Regions from separate parts of the Candidatus Limousia pullorum genome, predicted to be linked through region 2. Evidence: a T-box and tRNA genes for the amino acid it is inferred to sense, from the RefSeq annotation. Region 2 holds a T-box; the other holds one or more tRNA genes.

Region 1 (4,483 bases), 290 kb from region 2:
ATAGCTTCCCGGAATTTTACCTACGGAGTAGAGCTTTTCCTCAAAGTCAACTGAAAGAGGGAAGAAGTCTATGCCGTCTCTTGGCTTTGCTGCGGCTGTAGCTGCAACGTGTACAACTGTGTCACCGTATCTTACAAGGCATGCGCCGTTTGCAAGCTGTGTCATTTTACCTGTTTCAACAACAAGTGGTCTGCCGGCAAAGTCTGTTTCAAATACTCTGAAATTATTAAATTCTTTAACCAAAATGTATCCTCCTTTAAAACTTTTGAAAAGCAGAAGAATATTATTGATTTAGCAATAACACCAAGGAAAAATATACTTTTTCTTTCGTGTTACCGCTAAATCTCAATAAGCTTTCTTCTGTTTTTCCTCTTTGAATTTACAAACATAGGGCAAACGGATAACCGCCTGCCCTGATTTTGCAATTATTTACGGATGCCGAGTCTTGCGATGATTGAACGGTATCTCTCAATGTCAACCTTGATGAGGTAGTTGAGAAGATTTCTTCTCTTACCAACCATCTGGAGAAGACCTCTGCGGCTGTGGTGGTCCTTCTTGTGAACCTTGAGGTGCTCGGTAAGGTCGTTGATTCTCTTTGTGAGAAGAGCAATCTGAACCTCAGGAGAACCTGTGTCGCCTTCGTGTGTTGCGTATTCCTGCATAATTGCAAGCTTTTCTTCTTTAAGCATTTTTATTCCACCTTTAACTTAAATATTTATAACCGAAATTCACAGGTAAGGGATTGGTGAAAATCCGTACAACGGCTTAAACCCCTATCCGTGGAACCGGCTTACGTCAAAACAGTATATCACAATTTTCCCTTGATGTAAAGAAAATTTTTCTGATTTTTTACTTTCGGACAACTGCAAAAATTAAATCTCAATGTCCTTGTATTTTTCGGTAAGTTTTTGAATTTCCTGAATTATTTCCTGTTTTGCTTCTTTGGGCAAAATTCTGTAATTTATTATAAGGCTCTGTTCATCGTTGCCAAGGCAGTATATTTTTTCGTTGTTTTGTTTTCTTGCTGCTGCCTGCTGAGGGTTTTCGTCCCTTTGAAGAGAAGAAAAATCGGAATCGCCCACATCATCCTGTGCTTCGGGTTCCATGGGCATAAGGTCGTCAACAGAAACATGATATATTTGTGCAAGCTTTTTAAGAGTTATAAGATTTGGAAGAGTCTTGCCGATTTCATAATAGGTATAGGTTGTTCTCTCTATGTGCAAGGCATCGGCTACTTGCTGCTGAGTAAATCCGCTGTTTTGTCTGTAAAATTTTAGATTTGATATAAGTGAATTCGATTTTGGTTTTCTGCCCACAATTCTGCCCCCTTTTCTTTATTATAATTAGCTTAAAGCTTTTTACGCTTTCTTTTTTCCTTATGGACATAGTATGCTTATTATCATCAATGAAATTATAACCTTTATTAGAAAAATATTCTTTGTTTAGTGATGAATTATCACAGTGAAAAAAAATCACATCACGCATTGCATAATTCCTTCACCTCCTCTTGCAATACAATTAAAAATACAGAACACAAAGGCTTGAAATTTTGTAAAACATGTAGTATAATACCACAGGTAAAGGTGAATTTTAAGAACAGAATAGTTATGCGCTGGAGTAGCTCAGTTGGTAGAGCAGCTGATTCGTAATCAGCAGGTTCGTGGGTTCAAGTCCCATCTCCAGCTCCAAAGCCGTGGCTTAAAACCATGGCTTTTTTACGGTCAGCCGCCTTGTATTGGCGGAATATAAATTATTTTACCGAAAGGAGAAAATCAATGAAAAAGGTATTTTCTGTAATGCTTGCTGTTTTGATGACTGCTGCTCTTGCTCTGAGCTTTTCAGGATGCGGCGGAAATAATCAGCAGGAAACAAAGGATATCGACCTTGAAAAGCTTCACCAGGATGTAAAAGCTGCATATGGCGAGAGTTATACCGCAAATATGGCTATTGACGCTGCTACACTTGAGACAGTTTATGGTATTTCCGAGGATCTTTACGACGAGTGCATTGCCGAAACAGCTATGATTTCTGCACAGACCGACTTCTTTATTGCCCTCAAGGCTAAGGACGGCAAGGCAGAAGAAATGAAAACTGCTCTTGAAAAGGCAAAGGAAGCAATCGTAGCTTCTGCATTCTATCCTGCAAACCAGGTTAAGGTTCAAAGCACACAGGTAATAGTTCACGGAGACTATGGCTTTGTATTTGTTTTGGGATATCCTGAAAATCTCAATGAAGAAGACGAAGAAGCCATGAGAGCCGCTTACGATGCAGAAAATCAGAAAGCTGCTGATGTAATCGAGTCATATTTTAAATAATAAATAAATCTGTTTTTCAGATATAAAAAATAACAACCGCATGTGGTCGATAAGACGATCTTCATGCGGTTGTTTTGTTTTAAGAAACTTTACGCATTTGGAAGAGCGATTGCTGTAAATACAGAAAAATAATGAAGTGTACTGCCTATAACTGTAAATATATGCCATACTGAGTGGAAATATTTTACTTTTTTGATTGCGTAAAATATGACGCCGATGGTGTAGAAAATTCCTCCTGCAACTAAAAGAGCGAAGCTTATAAACGGCATTGAGTTCATCAAAGGCTTTACTGCTATTATGATAACCCAGCCCATTGCAATATAGCAGACCACAGAAATTTTTGAAAATTTTTCAAGGTCGATGGAATTAAGCACAATTCCTATTGCCGCCGCTCCCCATACTACGCCGAACAGCACCCAGCCCAGAGGACTTCTCAGCACTGCCAGTGTATAAGGCGTGTAGGTTCCCGCTATAAGAAAAAATATTGTGTTGTGATCCATTATCCTGAAAAACTTTTTGGCTTTTTCGTTGGTTATGGAATGATAGAGTGTGCTCATTGTGTAGAGTATAATCAGGGAAGCTCCGTAAACGGCGGATGACACAACTGCAAAGGCGTCGCTGTTGATTGCAGAAAAAACAATCAAAACCACAGTGCCGGCGATTGAAAGCAGACTGCCCACGCCGTGGGTTACGGAATTAAAAATTTCTTCCCCGAGGGTGTATCTTTTTTTGACCGTTGACATTCCTGTTCCCCCTTGAGTTCTTTTTAGAGAAGTATATCACTTGATTGATAAAATAACAATCGAAAATAGGAAAAAATCAGGGGAAATTCAAAGGAGTTGTGTAATTGAACATAATAAAACAGAACCACCCGTGGAATAAGGCGATTTTTTTATTTTTTATTGGTACTGAAAAATAAATTTCAAAAAATTCTGTTTATTTTTCATAATATTCTGGATTTTTTTTAATTTTATGATATAATTTTAATAAGAAGGATTTCTGATAAACTTTTCTTTAATTCAATATTTTATGTGAGGTGTTTAGCAATGCAAATTAAAAATGGCAAGGTCTTTTTCAAAGACGGAAGTTTTAACGACGTAAATATTGACATCGAGAACGGCAAGATCAGTTCAGTGGGCGATTTTGCTACGGCAGACGATGCCATTGACGCACAGGGTTTGTATGTTGTCCCCGGTTATGTTGATATACATATTCACGGTGCAGACGGAAGCGACTTCTGCGACGGTTACAAAGAGAATATAGCTACTATTTCCAAGTACTTGGGACAGCAGGGCGTTACAACATTTGTTGCCGCTACAATGTCTTTTGATGAGGGTACTTTAACACAGGTTGCTCATGCAGCTAAGGAATTTGCAGCAGAGGACAACTGCGAGGGCGCAGCTCTCAGAGGTATAAACATGGAAGGCCCATTCTTCTCAAAGGCAAAGAAGGGCGCACAGAGCGATAAGTACATTATCGACCCTGATTATGATTTCTACAAGAGAGTTAACGACGAGTCCGGCAACATGATTAAGCTTGTTGACGTTGCTCCTGAGCTTAACGGCGCTATGGACTTTATCGATAAGGTTTCAAAAGAGTGCAGAGTAAGTATCGCTCATACAGAGGCCGACTATGATACAGCTGTTGAAGCTTTCAATCACGGTGTTTCCCATATTACACACCTTTTCAACGCTATGCCTCCGTTTACACACAGAGACCCCGGCGTTGTTGGAGCTGCTTCCGACTATGCAGAGCATGTTGAGCTTATCTGCGACGGTATTCATATTCATCCGGCAGTAGTAAGAACAGTATTTAAGATTTTCGGCGACGATAAGGTTTGCCTTATCAGTGACTCCATGAGAGCATGCGGACTTCACGACGGCGAGTATTCTTTGGGCGGACAGAAGGTTTATGTAAAAGCCGGCAAAGCAACACTTGAAAACGGAACAATCGCCGGAAGCGCTACCTGCCTTGCAGAGTGCGTAAGAAGAGCTGTTAAGTTCGGTGTTCCTATGGCTTCTGCTCTCAAGGCTGCAACAATCAATCCTGCACAGGCTGCAAGAATTGACGACGTTTGCGGAAGCATCGAAGAGGGCAAGGCTGCTGATATCCTTATCATGGGCGAGGATTTGGTTCCTAAGATGATTATCAGAGGCGGCAAGATTATT
Region 2 (4,483 bases):
TACTTTTCAATAAGGAGAGCCAATGTTCTCTCATAGCATCCGATTGATGTTCTGTGGATGATGTAAGGATTTTTCTTTACGCCGTCCTTGTCAACATATTCCATGCCGAATTTCTCAGCAAGAAGCTGGTCAATCTGAATTGTGATAAGTGTGTCTTCCTTGCCGTGTACGTTTTTAATCTGGATGTCAAGCTTTGGACCGTAGAAAGCAGCTTCGCCAACGCCCACTGCATATGGAATCTCAAGGTGATTGAGGATTTTCTCCATAATTCCCTGAGCTTCTTCCCACTGCTCGGTTGTTCCGATATATTTTTCCTTGTCGTTAGGATCCCACTGTGAGAATCTGTAGGAAACATCCTCGTAAAGACCGAGAGTTTTCAGCATATAGATTGCAAGCTCAAGACAGCCCTTGAACTCCTGCTCAAGCTGTTCAGGAGTACACATAAGGTGACCCTCGGAAATTGTAAACTGTCTAACTCTGATAAGTCCGTGCATCTCGCCGCTGGCTTCATTTCTGAAAAGTGTGGATGTTTCGTTGTATCTCAAAGGCAGGTCACGGTATGAACGGCCACGGTTGAGGTATGCCTGATACTGGAACGGACATGTCATAGGACGAAGTGCGAAAACTTCCTTGTCCTTTTCCTCGTCGCCCAAAACAAACATGCCGTCCTTGTAGTGATCCCAGTGACCGCTTATTTTGTAAAGGTCGCTCTTTGCCATGTAAGGTGTTTTTGTGAGAAGCCATCCTCTCTTCTGCTCCTCGTCCTCAACAAATCTCTGGAGAAGCTGAATAATTCTTGCACCCTTAGGAAGAAGGATTGGAAGTCCCTGTCCGATAACGTCGGAAGTTGTGAAGAGCTCAAGCTCTCTGCCCAGTTTGTTGTGGTCACGGCTCTTTGCCTCTTCAACCTGCTTCAAATACTCTTCAAGCATACTTGCTTTTGGGAATGCAGTTCCGTAAACTCTGCAAAGCTGTGCATTGTTTGCATCGCCTCTCCAGTATGCACCTGTGCAGTTTGTAAGCTCAATAGCTTTAAGAGGTGCAACGCTGAGAAGGTGAGGGCCTGCGCAAAGGTCTGTGAAATCTCCCTGCTTGTAGAAGCTGATGTTTTCGCCCTTGCCTGCGTGTTCCTTTACAAGCTCAACCTTGTATGTTTCTCCCATGTCTGAAAGAAGCTTTTCAGCCTTCTCAGGTGGAAGTTCAAATCTTTCAATAACTTCGCCGGATTTAACAATAGCTTTCATTTCTGCCTTGATTTTCTGAAGGTCTTCCGGTGAGAAAGGCTTCTCAACATCAAAGTCATAGTAAAAACCGTTGTCAACAGCAGGGCCTATTGCGCATTTTGCCTCAGGGTAAAGTCTTTTTACAGCCTGTGCCAAAACGTGTGATGCGCTGTGCCAGAATGCTTTTTTACCGTCAGGATCGTCGAATGTCAAAAGCTCAAGCTTGCAGTCCTCTGTAAGCTCGGTTCTTAAATCCATCACCTGTCCGTTTATTTTACAGGCGCATACAGCCTTATAAAGACCGCCGCCCAATGATTTTGCAACTTCTGCGGCTGTTGTGTTGTTTTCAAACTCCTTTACAACTCCGCCTTTTAACTCTACGTTAATCATTGTTATCTCTCCTTTTTAATTTTTTTAGAAAACAAAAAACCCGATGACCTGCACAAAGCAAGTCACCGGGACGAATATTCTCCGTGGTTCCACCCGTATTCGACAGATAAAATCTGTCCTCTAAAGCGATAACGGTGCTTACCGTGACGCCATTTCCTGCGCCAACTCAAAGGTGGTAACACTTTTCTTCACGCCGCCGTAATCTCACCAAACATACGGCTCTCTTTTGCGGATACAAAAAGCATCGTGTCCTTTTCTGCGTTCAAGTATTTATTTTGTACAGGAATTATATTATCACTAAAACATTTTCTTGTCAACCCCGATATTTAAAACTTTACTGTTCTCCGGCTATTATCATCTGCAATTTTGAAACGTCTGTGATAGATATACTTCCGTCGCCGTTTACATCCGCAATGGACATGTCCGGTTCCTCACTCTTAATTCCTGCAATATAGCCCTGAAGATATGTTGCATCTGAAATTGTTAATACTCCGTCGCCGTCTAAATCTCCAAGGATACCGCCTCCGTTAAAGGGGATATCGTTTGCATTTGCAAAGCTTTCCGCAACGCTTCCCTTTTCTCCGTAAATGGTAAGATTACCCTTTACAAACGCCTTGTCATTTATCACCTGTACGGAAGAGGCTATTTCTGCTTTTTCCAAAGACGGACAATTATAAAACGCCTGTGTATCAACAAGTAAAATTCCGTCGTTTATATTCACTGATTTCAGGTTTTCACATCCCATAAAGCTTCTCATGCCGATCACCTTTGTATTTTCAGAAAAAGTCACCGACTCCAATCCGTTCATATAAAATGCGCCTGTTCCAACTGTAGCCACATCATCGGGAATTGTAATATTTTTATCATCAGATTTGCAGTCAATCAGAATGTTTCTGCCCTCAATAAGAAAATCTCTTTGGTCATTTTTAAGCCACGGCGTATCATAAAAGGCATATCCGCCGATAACCGCTGTGTTTTCAGAAATATCCACATTTGAAAGGTTGCCGCACATGTAAAATGCGCCCTCGCCTATTTCTTCCACATTGCTTCCCGCAATTACGGAATTTATATTTCTGTTATATGCAAAGGTATAAGGGGATATAACTCTGACATTTGACGGTATTGCAACAGTTTGTGAACCGCCGTTGTACTTGATAAGTATATCGTTAAGGGTTACAAACTCGCCTTTCTGATTGTTAAGATATGGCGTATTGTAAAAAGCATATGCGCCTATTGCTCCGACGCTTTCGGTCTGCTCTAGGGAAGACAAGGAAGTACAGCCGTAAAAAGCACAGTTTCCTATACCCATAACCGATTTACCCAGCACAACTTTTTCCACAGAAGTATTATTTCTGAATGCATTGTCCCCTATATACACAACCTCGGATGGAATTGTTATTTCCTTTTGGGAGCCTGTATAGGAAAGCAATATTCCGTTATCAATAACAAATTCGCTTTCAGCCGAAACAGTCACAAAAGGAACAGTCAGCACAAACAGCAAAGCAAAAATCAGCAGGGTAGCTTTTGTCTTTTTAATCATGGAAATCATCTCCTACAAAAATGCGGAAAAAGGCTAATGTCTTTTTCCGCAATAAAGTTTATAAATAATCTTTTTAATACTCAGACATTACTGTCATCTGTTTCAAGCTGGAAAATCAGCTGGTCGATTCTCCTCATTATTTTATCCTCTGTTGATTCGTCTGTATCAACTTCTGTTTCATCAGAAACGACTTCACCGTTTTCGTCATTTTCCTTTTCAATTTCAGAAATAACAGCCTCTGTAAGTCTGAGCTTATCCTTACCACTTACTTCATCGGAAGTTTCATAAGAAACAGCCTCTGCTTCGCCTGCTTGAGGAATTTCTGGTTCTGTACTGAATGATATAATATCATCCTCTGAGTATATGTCATCATAATCTGATGGAACAACCTGTTCTCTCACTGTATCTGCACTTGAATTTTCATCACCGTAAGATTTGATAGGCTTGTTATCCTCAAAATCCTGAAGTTCTTCTTCGTTTTTGTTTTTCTTCTTATTTCTCTTTTCTTCTTTCTTTGCACGCTTTTCTTCTTTTCTCTGCTGCTTATCGTCATAATCATAGTCGTAAGCTTCACCGCCTGCGATTACAACTTTCATTTCGTCTTTTCTCAAGGCCTGGCTTGACAGCTCTGCAACAAAAGAGAAAATATAGAAGAACAAAGCTATGTTCTGAATAGTAGGAATAAGTGAGAATATCTCAGGAATTACACCTGATACAACTATATCATATACAGGCACTGCACAGCTTGCAATAAGAAGTGAAACGGAAATAAGTCCCATTACTATTGTATTCTTTAATGTACCTTTGCTTCTGATTGCTGAAATAAGCTGAGCGTAAAAGAAAAAGTAAAGAGTAACGGCAATAAGTGTCAAAAGCTGAAGAACGTCTGTATTTGCAAGAGAAATCTCCGCATTGTTTACAAAAACATTTACAAGCTTAATTGCGCTCCAAATTGCCGGCATAAGCAGATAAACTGAAAGTCCCTTTGAACTTGTAGTCTTTGTCAGGTGCATAAGCGACATTATAACTATTGCCAAAGCCGAAAGCAAAGTAAAAACTACATAGACAACAGCGTAAGCAGATATATCTCCGGATGACTTGGCTTCCAAAAGCGATATTCCGCCCTCTGCCGCAATTGTGGCAGCTGTTATAAGTCCGAAAAGACCGGCAGGAATGTTTCTTTTAATCACATAGTAATCAGCCGTTTTTCTGTCGATCGCCTTGAACAAAAGACAGAACAAGAACATTACAAGTGTTACCCCCGCAATAGCGTATGGAAGTATGGACACTCCAAAGCCCATGAAAAGCTGCTCTGCATCAGGGAAAATCG

Evidence for each region. A T-box is a leader RNA that pairs with one kind of tRNA and senses whether it is charged. The one in region 2 lies ahead of thrS (threonine--tRNA ligase), so its partner is inferred to be a tRNA-Thr.
Region 1: it has a tRNA-Thr gene. The T-box ahead of thrS (threonine--tRNA ligase) is inferred to sense a tRNA for this amino acid. The anticodon was not compared.

Annotation. Positions count from the first base shown of each region.
Region 1 is NZ_CM171614.1:304,181-308,663, reverse strand. Features, by position in the region: gene CGICJO_RS01420 (polyribonucleotide nucleotidyltransferase) at 1-243, opposite strand, end outside; gene rpsO (30S ribosomal protein S15) at 426-689, opposite strand; gene CGICJO_RS01410 (helix-turn-helix domain-containing protein) at 873-1,316, opposite strand; tRNA gene CGICJO_RS01405 (tRNA-Thr) at 1,612-1,688, shown strand; gene CGICJO_RS01400 (DUF4358 domain-containing protein) at 1,776-2,315, shown strand; gene trhA (PAQR family membrane homeostasis protein TrhA) at 2,405-3,058, opposite strand; gene nagA (N-acetylglucosamine-6-phosphate deacetylase) at 3,362-4,483, shown strand, end outside.
Region 2 is NZ_CM171614.1:13,005-17,487, forward strand. Features, by position in the region: gene thrS (threonine--tRNA ligase) at 1-1,613, opposite strand, end outside; T-box leader at 1,677-1,881, opposite strand; gene CGICJO_RS00080 (leucine-rich repeat protein) at 1,948-3,153, opposite strand; gene CGICJO_RS00085 (hypothetical protein) at 3,234-4,483, opposite strand, start outside.